3 regions of the Desulfosporosinus sp. genome follow, and region 1 is predicted to be linked to each of the others. Evidence: riboswitches for the same ligand, from Rfam matches in the RefSeq annotation. Region 1 holds a riboswitch; each other region holds the start of a gene.
The links. Region 1 has a riboswitch for cobalamin ahead of HGJ98_RS01800 (alpha-ribazole kinase). Riboswitches for the same ligand answer to the same signal wherever they lie in the genome.
Positions count from the first base shown of each region.

Region 2: linked by a shared signal. The riboswitch ahead of HGJ98_RS08645 (UbiD family decarboxylase) and the one ahead of HGJ98_RS01800 (alpha-ribazole kinase) in region 1 are both predicted to bind cobalamin.
Region 3: linked by a shared signal. The riboswitch ahead of grdA (glycine/sarcosine/betaine reductase complex selenoprotein A) and the one ahead of HGJ98_RS01800 (alpha-ribazole kinase) in region 1 are both predicted to bind cobalamin.

Region 1 covers NZ_JABZFS010000010.1:23,158-27,578, forward strand. The annotation lists gene HGJ98_RS01790 (ABC transporter ATP-binding protein) at 1-1,037, opposite strand, end outside; gene HGJ98_RS01795 (ECF transporter S component) at 1,055-1,570, opposite strand; gene HGJ98_RS01800 (alpha-ribazole kinase) at 1,583-2,356, opposite strand; cobalamin riboswitch at 2,516-2,689, opposite strand; gene HGJ98_RS01805 (trimethylamine methyltransferase family protein) at 2,800-4,212, opposite strand; gene HGJ98_RS01810 (BCCT family transporter) at 4,402-4,421, opposite strand, start outside.
Region 2 covers NZ_JABZFS010000039.1:74,920-79,340, forward strand. The annotation lists gene HGJ98_RS08640 (hydantoinase/oxoprolinase family protein) at 1-1,209, opposite strand, end outside; gene HGJ98_RS08645 (UbiD family decarboxylase) at 1,220-2,596, opposite strand; cobalamin riboswitch at 2,764-2,942, opposite strand; gene HGJ98_RS08650 (MASE3 domain-containing protein) at 3,508-4,421, shown strand, end outside.
Region 3 covers NZ_JABZFS010000059.1:37,764-42,184, reverse strand. The annotation lists gene grdC (glycine/sarcosine/betaine reductase complex component C subunit beta) at 1-1,311, opposite strand, end outside; gene grdA (glycine/sarcosine/betaine reductase complex selenoprotein A) at 1,308-1,778, opposite strand; cobalamin riboswitch at 1,867-2,060, opposite strand; gene HGJ98_RS12595 (4Fe-4S dicluster domain-containing protein) at 2,151-3,215, opposite strand; gene nrfD (NrfD/PsrC family molybdoenzyme membrane anchor subunit) at 3,395-4,421, opposite strand, start outside.

The DNA of each region.
Region 1 (4,421 bases):
ATAAGATCACTAACTTGAACTACTATTTCTTTCTTAGGTAGGTGAAGTTTCTGCGGTGAAATGAGATCTTTTCTCTGTCCTGGTGTGTGGCCCTGTGCTAGTCCTAGTGCTAGTCCCTGTGAGTGTGTATCTGCACATGTATTCATATTCGTATTCGTATGCCTATGTCGGTATTTGGGTAACAAGGTTCGTATCATGTCTTCTCCAGAGGGCATATCTAACGGGATTTCAGCAAAGGAGATCCACCCCTTTTCATAAAAATCCCATCCGATCTGACTGACGGGCAAAGGCTTTATTCCCCACTGAAGCAAGAGAGGAATATTGCGAAAGAGTTCTGTCGGAACTCCTCTCCAGACCACTTCTCCTTGATTAAGTACCACGACCTCATCTACCTTATGAACCAGTTCTTCAATGGAGTGTTCGACTAATAGAATAGTCAGGTCCTTTTTCCACCGTAAATCATCCAGTGTTGCGTAAATTTCTGATCGTCCGATCGGATCAAGCTCTGACGTTGGTTCGTCCAACACCAAGATTTCAGGTTCCATTACGAGGACTCCTGCTATCGCCAAGCGTTGTTTTTCACCACCTGAGAGTTCTTCGGTTAAACGATGATTATATCCCTTAAGACGGACTTTTTCTAAGGTTTGATTGACTATCTGTTTAATCTCCTCGAATGGTATTAAGAAATTTCGAGGGCCAAATGCCGTGTCTTCCTCAACCGTTCGGCCGATAATTTGAGTCTCTGGATCTTGTTGTACCAGCCCAAGAACCTTAGACAGGACCTGTACCTTGGTTTTCCCTACATTCTTACCAGCTACGCTTACCTGTCCAGTTAGATTCCCCTCCAGAAGTTGGGGAATGAGACCATTAAGGCATAAGCTAAAGGTCGTCTTCCCCGCTCCCGTTGATCCCATAATAAGTATGAATTTTCCTTTTTCTACGGTTAAGCTTATGTTTTTTAAACTTGGATCTATTGAATTTGGATAACAATACGTTAGTTCCTCGATTTCGATCATTGTTTGGATCTCCACGTTCACGGTTTTCACCTCATTGACTAAATAAGCCGACTTCCCTTAATTGCTTTATAGGCTATTGCTGAAATGATAACGTTCAGAGCTGCTCCTACGACGAGAAAAGGCATTAATCCCAGAACCCCACCCATCCCCATCATTGGCAACATGGCATAGGATGATGCGACCCCATTAAGGATAATTCCAACGATGACTGCAGGGATCAAACCGAGCTTCTCATTTACCCAACGATAAGCAATAGCCCATAAAGCCATTTGTAGAGCAATATACAAATGGATCGGAATCGTCATAGGAAATCCGATAACTGCAGCCGTCAGCAAGTGTCCAAAGGCAATGACGACCGCACCTGTAAGTCCGCCGAAGGCCAATGCACTGAAAAATCCAGGCGCTGAATCCATACCAATGGTTCCTACAGGACTTGGTATCTTAATGAGGGCTCCCACAGCACTTAAAGCAATAAAAATGGCCATAATCGATAGTCTTTTGACATTCCAAGCAGAGAGTTTTACGTCCTGGGTCTTTGTTTCCATAGTATTCATGACGATTCCTCCTTAAATTTTGAATAAGTTACCGACTTTAGTTAAAGGCAATCGAGGAGATTTAGTTAATACCTGATTCAAGACGCCCTCTGAAATCTCTGACTGGAACGAAGACCTAACAGAGAATATCAGACAGCTAGAAGGTCCAGCTGATTTATCCAAGTCGAGAGAACAAGTAGGTTCAATGTGTAAGCGGGTGTTTACACCGGCAGCAAGTAGTTCTGCTTCTCTACGAATTCCTCTTGAGCCAACAGGGATAATATCAAAGACTCCTGAAATTCCCAAGAGGCTTTGGATATGGTTAATTTGTACTATTTCAGGATCATCAGGATTCGTGATTTCCGGACCTACCTTCGGAAGTCCTAAACAAAAGATGTCATCACCTGGTTGAGCAGTACCTATGCGCAACTGATTCTTCTCGACTACTCCAACCACACTGATTCCAAGCCCTGTCTGCTGTGTGATCATGTTTTTTTCTGTGCTGATGGCCATAGGTAACTCCGACAAACCCGCGGAGTCTAACTCTTCTTTTACCCCCTCTAAAATCCTATCAGCTGTCGGATGAGGCTCATTGGAAATTGCTACTGTCATCATCTTTACTGCAGCTCCAGTTGAAAGGACTTCCATCAAAGTCACGCGTGTGGTTAACCTTCCAGTAATAATCCCTGATATCTTATAAGCATCTAAATCCTTCATACCAATGGCACCACAAGAATCACAGGAACCCACCAGATATTGTTCAGGATTTATCGAAACAACCTCAACATCCCGACCAAGATATCCCAATCATTTCACCTCCTTTCCTTTCCTGATAGGATATTCATAAACTTGTCAGCTCAACTTAAGGGACTTTGCGAAAAATACACAAAAAAGTTCACAGTCTAATCCACACGTTCAATTTAGCGATTGAAAATGAGGATTGACCATGAACTTTACCTTTATTCATGACATACTTACGTTACAGGCAGGTCTCCTGACTTAGATTCATCAACTTTATGCGCCTTCCCGGTTTCCCAGTGGCAGTGCATAAGCCTCCTCTTTACAGTGGTGGGTCCGTCTGGGATTCTCACCCAGTTCCCTATTCTCCCTCTAAAGGGCACCAGTAACAAATCAATATTTAATTAATTGTAGTTTAATACAAGAAGCATTAGATTACAAGATTTTATTTTTGACACTCAGTCTTATAGGAGCTAAATTGTCTGTACCAGTAATCTTGATGCTGTCTAATCCTAAATTCCAGCCATTTCTTTTAGTTTCAGCTCAATTGACTTATCCAAATATGGGATCTCGTAATTGTCGATAATTTCATTGACACGTTTTTCAGCTTGGTTAATCATTGGCAAAGATCCGTTTAATCTCCATTGATCATAAGTCTCTCGATTCGAGAGGGTCGGCGGCCAAAACTCTGTACGGAAATTTTGATACGTATGGTCTGCTGTTAGATATTGGCCCCCCGGACCCACTTCATCAATCAGTTGTACCGCTAAATCTTCAGTCTCGATCTTAGTTCCTCTCAGAAAACGACGTACTATACTGCAAATTTCATCATCCACAATAAATTTTTCCAGAGAGACGGACATATAAGATTCCAAGATACCTGCTGCATGGAGAACAAAGTCCACTCCGGCCATTCCTGCAACCTGAAGGTTCATCATACTTTCATAGGAAGCTTGAAGATCTAATGTTTTACTGTCGGTCACACATCCTCCTGCTCTGCAGGGCAAACCGTAGGAGTGGGCAATTTGTACTGCCGAAGCAATGATCCAGGCTCCCTCAGGCGCCCCGATACTTAAAGACCCGTTTCGCATCTCTGTAATTGACGATGCTGAGCCATAAATCACCGGAGTTCCCTCACGAATAGTTTGAGCAAGGGTAATTCCTGCGAGTACTTCAGCATTTTGCAAGGCCAGCGTACCCGCCAGAGTAGTCGGTGAGGTTGCTCCGGCCATGCCTAAGGACGCAATAATTACCGGTTGTCCCGCTTCTGCATAAGCTATCAGGGCCCCGACCATTCGTTCATCCAACATCAGAGGAGTGATTGTGTTAATCAGGCTTATCATAACGGGTTGTTTCGGAATGCCGTTATCACTTTCAAAAAGCGTTGCAGCCATCCTCAATGAATCTTTAGCATGTTTCTCTCCAGTCGCGCTGCCCATAAATGGTTTATCCGAGTTAACCATGCAAGCATACAACATAACGTTATGCCTGTCTTGCTCAGGAATATCACTGGGCTCTACAAGCACACCACCAGAGATACCCATATTAGAACTTGAGCCGGAAAGCTTAGCAAGTTTAATAAAATCAGCAAAGGTTGCCTTGCGTTTCAATCCTGAAGCTAAAGTAACATAGGGTGCTCCGTATCCCGGAGCAAAAACAGGATCTCCAGCACCAACTATAATGCTATTCTTAGGATTTCTGGCATAAATGCTGAACTGTCGGGGGGCTTTAGCTATAGCTTCTATGACCAGTTTAGGTGGGAAGTAGACTCGTTCTCCATCTACTTTAGCTCCGGCAGCTTGTAAAACTTCTCTAGCATAGGCATGATCAATATTAACTCCGGTACGTTCCAATATTTCCAGACTAGCTGCTTTTATTTTGTTAATTTCTTCAGGTACTAGTGTCAAAAGAGTTGGTTTTGTCAAAATCTTTCCCTCCCCTAAGCAATGCGATGGCTGACGTCTATTCGTATAACCCATAATGAAGGGCAGTTAATCCATGACTGGGATAACCAATGATAAAATTTAATTGAGAAACAAAGACCTCACACTTTTTTCGATGCAGGCCTTTGCTTCCCAAAGATTCAGTTCCCTCCAATGAAGGTATTTATTCTATTATCCTCTTGCTGCTTCCC
Region 2 (4,421 bases), on a different contig from region 1:
CTTTATGTCAATAGCCTCATAGGCTTGTTTTTTCTGCAAAGTCATTCGTCCACCTAAAAAGTTCGAACTATCTATTAAACCCATGATCAAAGCTGCATCCGTAATCGTCGGCTCTTGGCCCCCTAAACCGTAACAGGCGGGCCCTGGCTTAGCACCTGCTGAATGGGGCCCAACTCGCAGCATTCCTCCTTTGTCCAACCAAGCAATACTTCCTCCACCTGCCCCGACGGTATGAATATCTAACATTGGAAGTTGGATAGGGTATCCAGCGATCTCCGCTTGAGGAGTCATCTCCATCTTGCTCTGTCTGATTAAGGAAACATCGAAGCTTGTCCCTCCCATATCTGCCACCACTAATTCAGGCAATCCCTGCTCTCTAGCCAAAGCCCATCCTCCTTTTACCCCTCCTGCCGGGCCAGAGAAAAGTGTATGGACAGCGCTTTGGCTAGCTTGAATTAGATCCGTTAAGCCGCCATCATTTTGGGCAATCGAAATGGGTACTTGAAGGCCCTTATCACACAAAAGTGACCTTAGGTCTTGTAAATAATTGCTTAGGACGGGACTTAAGCGAGCATTTAGAACAGTGGTAACCGTTCGTTCATATTCACCAAGCTGGGAAGAAAGCTCTGAGGACAGTGTGACAAAAACTCCAGACCAAAGTGCTTGTAAAGCCTCTTTAAACTCGACTTCATGCGCAGGATTACGGCAGGCAAAAAGTAAACATACTGCCACAGATTCTATCTCTTCTTGACGCAAAAACTGAGCTATTTCCTCAATCTGCCCGTGGTCCACCGCTTTAATCGATACACCCTGAGAATCCATGCGTTCCCTCAAACCAATACGTAAATGACGGGGTACTAAGACCTGCGGCAAAGCAACCCGAAAATCCCACTGCTCTGCTAGACGTGAACGACGTAGTTCTAAAGCATCTCGAAAACCCTCAGTTGTTATTAGAGCCGTTTTGGCTCCCTGACCCTCTAGTAAGGCATTAATCCCAACCGTGGTGCCAAGAACAAATTTGTTCGTTTGTCCGAGAAACTCCTTGAGAGAGAGGCGACACTGCTCAGCTAACTCACTCAAGCCCTTTATAATCGGTTCCAGTGGGTCTTCATGACTCGAAGGAACTTTCGTTGTAAATGCACGTCCCTGTTGATCACGCACTATAAAATCCGCAAATGTTCCTCCCACATCAACTGCAATTTCGTACATAGTCTCCTCCTCATCCAAGTCCAAAAGTTCCCATAAACCGACGGATATTCTGCTGTACCTCGGCGGACATTTCTATAGTAGGTGCAAACCCTTCTAGCGGTTTAGTCGCATCAATCCCCATCTTAGCTGTGCGACTTAAGTCATCGCTGGAGGGATCTAGAGTACAGCCCATTCCCATATGCTGAGGTATGATAGTTACTCCCCTGTCCGCTTGTAGTCGAGTAGCCATGGCCCATAAAACCTGTCTTTCATCGAAGACATCCACATCTTCATCAACTACCACCACCATCTTAAGATTATGGTCCACGGAAAAGGCCGTAAAGATTGCCTGCTGGGCCTGTCCTTCCGCAATTTTTTTCATAGAAATATAACAGTGAAACAATCCACAGGCAGAGATGGGAGCATGAACACTTTTAACGTTGGGAAGTGTCCTATTCAGGGCATTTAAAACGTCCCCTTCTCGCTGTACTGCCACAATCGTAATATGCTCGGAACTCATGCCTGGGGTAATGTCTTGGAATAGGGGTTTCGTACGGTACTGTATTCCTTTAACTTTAAACACGTTTTCTGTACTGCGATAACAGGCATAATTTGTAAATTCCGCAAAAGGTCCTTCGGATTCTCGTTCTCCCGCAACAATTTCCCCCTCAATGACCACTTCAGCATAGGCCGGGACCAGCAGATCCACGGTCTTACAGCGGGCAACCTCAAGAGGAGCCCCAAATAACCCCCCCATAGCTGCAAATTTACCCAGATCATAGGGAATTAAGGCCATGGACCCCATGGAAATATTAGGATGTATTCCAAGCACTATAGACGCCTCCAAGGATTTGCCTAGTTCTTCTGAGCGGCGAAAATACTCCCATAAACGTTGACGAGAGTGGAGGCTAATCCCTAACTTATCCTTCCCTTTAAGCTGCATTCTGTGATATCCTGCGGTATCTGCACCCGTTACAGGGTCTTTTGCAATAACTAAACCAGCGGTAATGTAAGGTCCTGCATCAATAGGGAAGTGGGTTAAAATTGGCAGCTTATACAAATCGACCTCTGAGCCTACAAAAACGTTCTCTCGAAATGGAGCTTCCTCCACCTCCACTGGTTCGATCCGCTGGTTAATTCGCTTGGAAAACTCTGCCGCGAGATCCTTGGGATGAACATCCATAGCTAACGCCAAACGCTCGCGGGGAGCCAAAACATTCGTTACAACCGAAATATCATGCCCTTTAACATTATTAAAAATCGTCAATGGATAACGTCTGGCCTTCTCTAACTCCATTATTAAAGTACTGATTTCATACTTTGGGTTGATTTCCTCTTGAACATGAACAACTTCCATTGGATTCTGCTTTTTTACTCTTTCAATAAACAATCTCAAATCCTGTTCCAACATTTACCCCTCCCAATAATTTCAAAATAAACCCGTCGTAATGCTTAATGATAATCGTAGAGTTTTAGCGAGTATCTATGGACTCTTGTATACCAAAAAGACGACAGAAAAAGCCCGCAGTCATAGACTGGGGGCTTTACCATCGTCCACCAAAGCCTGGTCAAAGCAGGCTTCTCATTATTATAGGCAGGTCTTCTGGCTCAAAGTTCATCATCACCCTACGCCTTCCCAGCTATCGCCAGTGGCAAAATGTATGGGACTCCCTTTTCACAGTGGTGGGTCCGCTCAGGATTAATCCCTGATTCCCTATTCTCCCCATCGGGGCACCTATAATAGTTGATGATCAATCCGAAGTGTAAACATTATCGGACTGCTTTGTTAATATTGATTCGACACTTAAAAGTAATTTCCTGCTAGTGTATGATCTTTTTTCTTACAGACTCTAAAGCCAGTTCCCTAGTAGTAACTACTAAATGTCTAAATTTTATTAATAGACCCTCATGCCGCTGTGCGGTACCACTGATGAATGATAAATCCAGTACACTTTGTCATTTTATCGTAGTGCGGGAGCGCGTGAAGAATTGCTACGAAAGCGACTTAAGTGCTATGTCATCCTGAAGGAGGTACGACTGAAGGATCTAGATCCTTCGCTATCTTACAAGGATGACATTAGCCTTAACTTGTTTTCAGAGTAGTAATTAACCGTTTATATTTAATATAAGTAAAAACAATTAAATTGCCCTAAAAGTTTGGAGATCTAGCTTAGATTAATGTCAATGTTTGTTTATAGTTGTAATATCCGTGAACAAACCATCGAATAGTGTACAAAAAAGAATAGAGGGTTTTCGTAATTTGAAAAGAATACTATAATAGTCACATTTTAAAGTGTTTAGTAGAAGGGTGAGGTTTTCTTGGTAGCAACTGAAGTTTTGAGATTAAAGGATCCAACATGGTCTCGAATTATTTTCAAGCTCTTATCTTTAATTATGTTTTCCGTATTTACTTCCTTTCTAATTCTCCCATTATGGGAAACTTCCTATGTCGTAATTCATACAGTGCTAGAGATTTTCTGCATCCTTATAGCATTATCCTCATTCTTGGTCGTTTGGTTTGTCAGCAAAATCCAAAAAATAAATCTAATTCTAGGATTCGGTTTCCTAGGAGTCGGAATTTTTGATATTTTACATATCTTTTTTTGGCAAGGCCTCGGATTATACCCTCATGGGCACTATGATTTATCTGCTAAGTATTGGCTAGCCGGTCGATTCTTTGAGGCACTCTTTCTGCTTTTAAGCACAACCTTAATCAGTCGATTCATTAACCGATATAAAGGCCTTGCAATTACGGTTTTTCTCTCATTCGCAGTAGGTGCATCGATTCTTTATACCCCCCACCTATTCCCAGTCCTACTAACCCCCGAAGGGGTAACACCTATAAAGATCGTGATTGAATATGTGATTATAGCCATGTTTATCTTGTTTCTTTACAGATTATTAAAGGGGTACCTGCAAGAAGACATAGTCACCAAAGAGTATTTAATCCTTGCGATTCTTGTTGCAATCCCTGCGGAATTATGTTTCACAGTTTTTACAACCATTACAAACTTCTATAATGTGCTAGGACATGTTTTGAAAATCGTTTATTACTACTTTTTATTACGAGCTGTATTTGCGAGTTATGTCATGTTTCCCTATGAAAAACTTCAGCGCTCGGAACAACGATTTCATAAAACGTTTCAATATAGCCCAGTCTCAAAATCAATTCTTTCCATCAAGGAGAGTCGGTTCATTGACGTTAATGACATGTGGCTTCAAACAACTGGCTA
Region 3 (4,421 bases), on a different contig from region 1:
AAGGTCACGGGCGAGTCCGATATAGGGTACACCTGAAGGAATATGTCCCTGGTTTGGCGCAAAACCGGGTACCCCAAAGCGGTGAATTTGCTCCTCGATTTCGGAACGATCTATTTCTCCCCTTAGAATACCTAGAGAAGCGATCATACTATAGTTCCTTTTGGCTATATCACCACACCCCGTTGGTTCGATAATTTCCGGATTCACAAGTTCTGCCGCATAACGATCCATATCTACAATTCTATATCCACCCTTTGTTAAAGGTTCAGCGATAAGAGAATGATAAACCTGTTGAGGCGAGTCACCGCAGCCAACGTTCATTCTACCAATCAGATCAGTACGTATGATAGGATTTATCCCATCATCTTTACTGATATGAAATGCAAATGCTCCCAGTATGTCTTCCAAGACGGGCATATTGTGTTCAAGGTGAATCTCCGCATTGAGCCCCAGTTTTGCGCTGCACCCTCCAGCTACTACAATTACATTTGTAAAGATACCCGACTGAACTAATGCTGCAGCTTGCATCAAGGCATGCACTGGAGCAGCACAAAATGCACGCGTATCGGCTCCACTAGCATTGGAACAGGAACAGGCTTCGGCGATAGACTTGGCAAAACTTCCGCCTCCCTTCTGTCGATTGTCTCCACAGGCTTCTTCGGAAGCTTCGATAATATAGTCTACATCCTGTGGCTTAAGCCCGGTCTTCGAAAGGAGAAGTTGAAGAGCTGCTACAGCGGAAGCCTTTGCCGTCAGGTTTTCCAATACCCTGGATGCAGTTAGAGTAGAATCCGACACGGTGGCCTTCCGGACACACCCGATAATTTGTCCTCCAAAGATCAGCGGCAGGGCTTCACGTGTTTCAATCATTTTATGAACTTCTTCATTAGAGAACGAATCATTCTGAGCCGTTTTTATTCCTTTAAGCATACATAAAGCAGGATGATAACGTAGTTTTTGTAAGATGGACTGCTTGAATCCTGCTTCCAGGCACACGAGTCCGTAAACATCAACCGCATTTAGCACGCCTAGAAACTCGTCCTCGGGAAAAATTTCACCTAACTTCCCTTGGCGCTTTCCTTCGGACAAAGCATTATTATACCAGGGTCGGGGAATATTTAATAAATCCTCAGGTAAAAGATTTCCGATAAACGCTTGATTCGGTGGATAACGGACTACACTATCAAAGCTTCGTAATTGATCCTTGATCGAATGACTTAGCTGTGAACCCTTTAAGGTTGCTTGCTGAAGAAGAAGTCCCGGTGTCTGAATTAACGTATAGCTCGTCCCTTTGATGACTGGATACTTCATTCGCTCACTTCCCATGGAAAAAATCGTTTACGTACGATTGAGACCTCTTCAATAATTCTTGAAATATCAAGGATCATTTCCATCATTTCCATATGTCGTAAATAGACTTGATGATCAATGAGTTCTTTGAGTTCGACGATATGATAAGCTTTAAGCCCTAACTGGGCTGTTGGAATCGGATCAATAAACATAAGGTTACCGCCTGCCACCGATTCAGCTGCGATGACTGCCATTTCAGGATCCGCACTGCCGAGTACAGCAATAAGTTCCTCACAGCCGTATTTCTGAGCAAGTTCTTGTATTTGAACCTGATTTTCTTGATCCATTGCTCCAGCCGATGTTCAAACGTAACAATGTGTCATCGCATAAATAACTTCCCCGCCAGCGCTAATGACACATTCCTCTAAAGATTGAGCCGGAATCCCATCCCTGTCGCCAATAACGACAACTTTTTTTCCTTTTAACATAAAACATTACTCCTTTAAACTTAGTGCGTTGGTAAAATTAAAATAGTCCTATGATCAAATTAGATTTGATCATAGGACTTTACCTTCATCCCCGACACAATAATAAGGCAGGTCTCCTGGCTAACGGGTCATTGCTAAATCACAAGGCCTTCCCAGCTTATGCCAGTGGCACTTAATAGCTCGCCGATTACAGTGGTGGGTCCGCTCCGTTTATAGCCTAAATAAGACTATTTTCGGATTCCCTATTCTCCCCTTATGGGCACCTTACTAAAATTATATTTGGATAAAGTTTATAATAATCTGAATAGGTTTTCAATAGGTTTTTGGAAATTATATTCCCGCAGGCAGCTGTCTTCCCGAAACTGTGTAATATCACGATTTTCCAGCTGTGAAACGCCCACCATTTTCATAAGCGTTCTTGCTATTAAAATTACTTGTCGCACAAGCTATACACATTGCAGGCTCTAAGTCATCAAACACTTGCTTGCCACACCAAGAACAAAACCGTCGTTTTCCTTGGTGCAAAAGAACTTTACCTGCTAGTAATCGATAAGATAAGGACTTTATCTCCATACTTAAAGCTTTAGAGCGGCATATACTGATACACCTTTGACAGCGAGCGCATTTTATTGGTTCATAAATCAATGTCAACTGTTCCTTAGTTTCTTTTTTCGTTAAAGCTCCTTGCGGACATATCCCTTCACATTCACCGCAATTTGTACAACTTTCGCTTACAGTTAATGCCGGTATTGGGAGTACCTCAGTCCCGGATTTTTGGGACTTCCAGGTTTCTCCCAAGAACTGCCGTGTCTTCGGAATAAGATACCTTTCGTTGGAAGTGATACCCGGTAACATTGCTTCCAATTTCTCACGACCGATGTCTCGCCATCCCTTTTTCTCGATCTGGTCTTGTACTGACATCGTATCCCTCATGGCCGATTCACAGTTCCCATCATCAGATGCAACTCTAATCCTTATTGGTGGATGATCTTTCCATGTATTATGAACTTCTTTAAAAATCTGCACACTCGTTTCACAAGCTTTTTTATCCGCACAATTTGCGCACACTCCGGTGTATATTATTAATTCCTTCTCCCGAGCATACAACATGAGACTCAGCCATAAATCCCTGTCGAAGATCCCTAGACAAGGAATTTCATGGCCCGCTGGGATTGCTTGTGGGCAATTTAAAACAACATTCTCTGAACGTTTAATATACTCGTACAGCTTATCGGAGTTGCGATAAAAAAATCCGCCGCTAGGACAAACAGCTATGCATATCCCACATTCTGTACAGCGTTTAGCATCAAGTTCACGGTATACGGAAATGGCATGATGAGGACAGGAGTCGATACATAACCGACAAAGATTTACAAATGCTTTTTTGGTATTGAGACAACAATCGTGATTATATACAATTTGACAATTATAAATCATTAAGACACCTCTTTTGTGCAAACCCTTATATTTTCCCAACTCAAGGTCTGTTCAGGAGCGTCGACGTCGAAGTGAAACTACATCAAGTCTACTGTGATAAAAAACAAAAGCACAGGCTGATTACTTGGCCTGCGCTATAAGTTGTATTTAAAAGAAATCTCTCTATTCCTTTAAAAGGCTTATTTCGCGGTGGTAGCGTAAGGCAATTTTTCAGTGACTGTATCGTCGTCAACTTTTGATCCTTTATGTTCAAGAATATTGAAGTTTTCTGCTATGAACAGATATGCTAAACAAGCTATTGATACTAAACCTAAGCTGACTATAACCTCTGTCCAAGCAGGGAAATAATGTCCACCGTATTGGTTGATATGTTTTCCCATTCCAGTAAACAGTACATCAAACCTGTTGAGAATGACTCCGGATACATTAAGTACTGCAAACCAGATCAGGCCTTTACGGGTACTGGACAAGGAACTGAATGCGATAATTATTGGTATTATTACGCCAAGAACCAGTTCGCTTAGGAACAAGATACTGGGTAAATCAAAGGCAAAAACATTAGCAAAGGTTCCTCTTACTACCATATCCGTGATCTTTAAGATCAAATACAAGATCATTGCTCCACCGGATATTCTAGCCAACCCTCTTAAGACAGAGATATCTATTTTATGATTTAATGCCTTCCCAGCTAGAGTACTTTCTATAATAATCATGCCTGCCCCGACAAAAAATGAGGATAACAGGAAGAACAGCGGCAGAAATGCCGACCACCAAAGGGGGTTCACTTTGCCTACAAATAGGTAGAACAACTGGCCCAATGATGATTGGTGCAGAGTTGGTAGGGTGATACCGATGATCAGCATTACAGGCATTGCTTTCTTAAGGTATTTGTGTGCCCCTTTAAATACTTTCTCTGTTGCTACTTCGCAGAATTCCAATACCTGAATCAATGTATAACATGAAATGCACCAGAAAACTTCAAACAATACGCTGGCATGTCCCCATGATACATAGGGTCTCCAGAAATTGTGCCATTGTCCTACCTCAATCAATAACCCGAGTACGACAACAATATAACCTAATAATGAAGTTAGCATTGCACTTCTTGCGATTGGATAAAACTTATCCCTGCGTAGTACGTATACGATAAGGGCTACTCCATATCCGCCTCCTGCCAGGGCTACCCCTAACAGTACGTCAAATGAA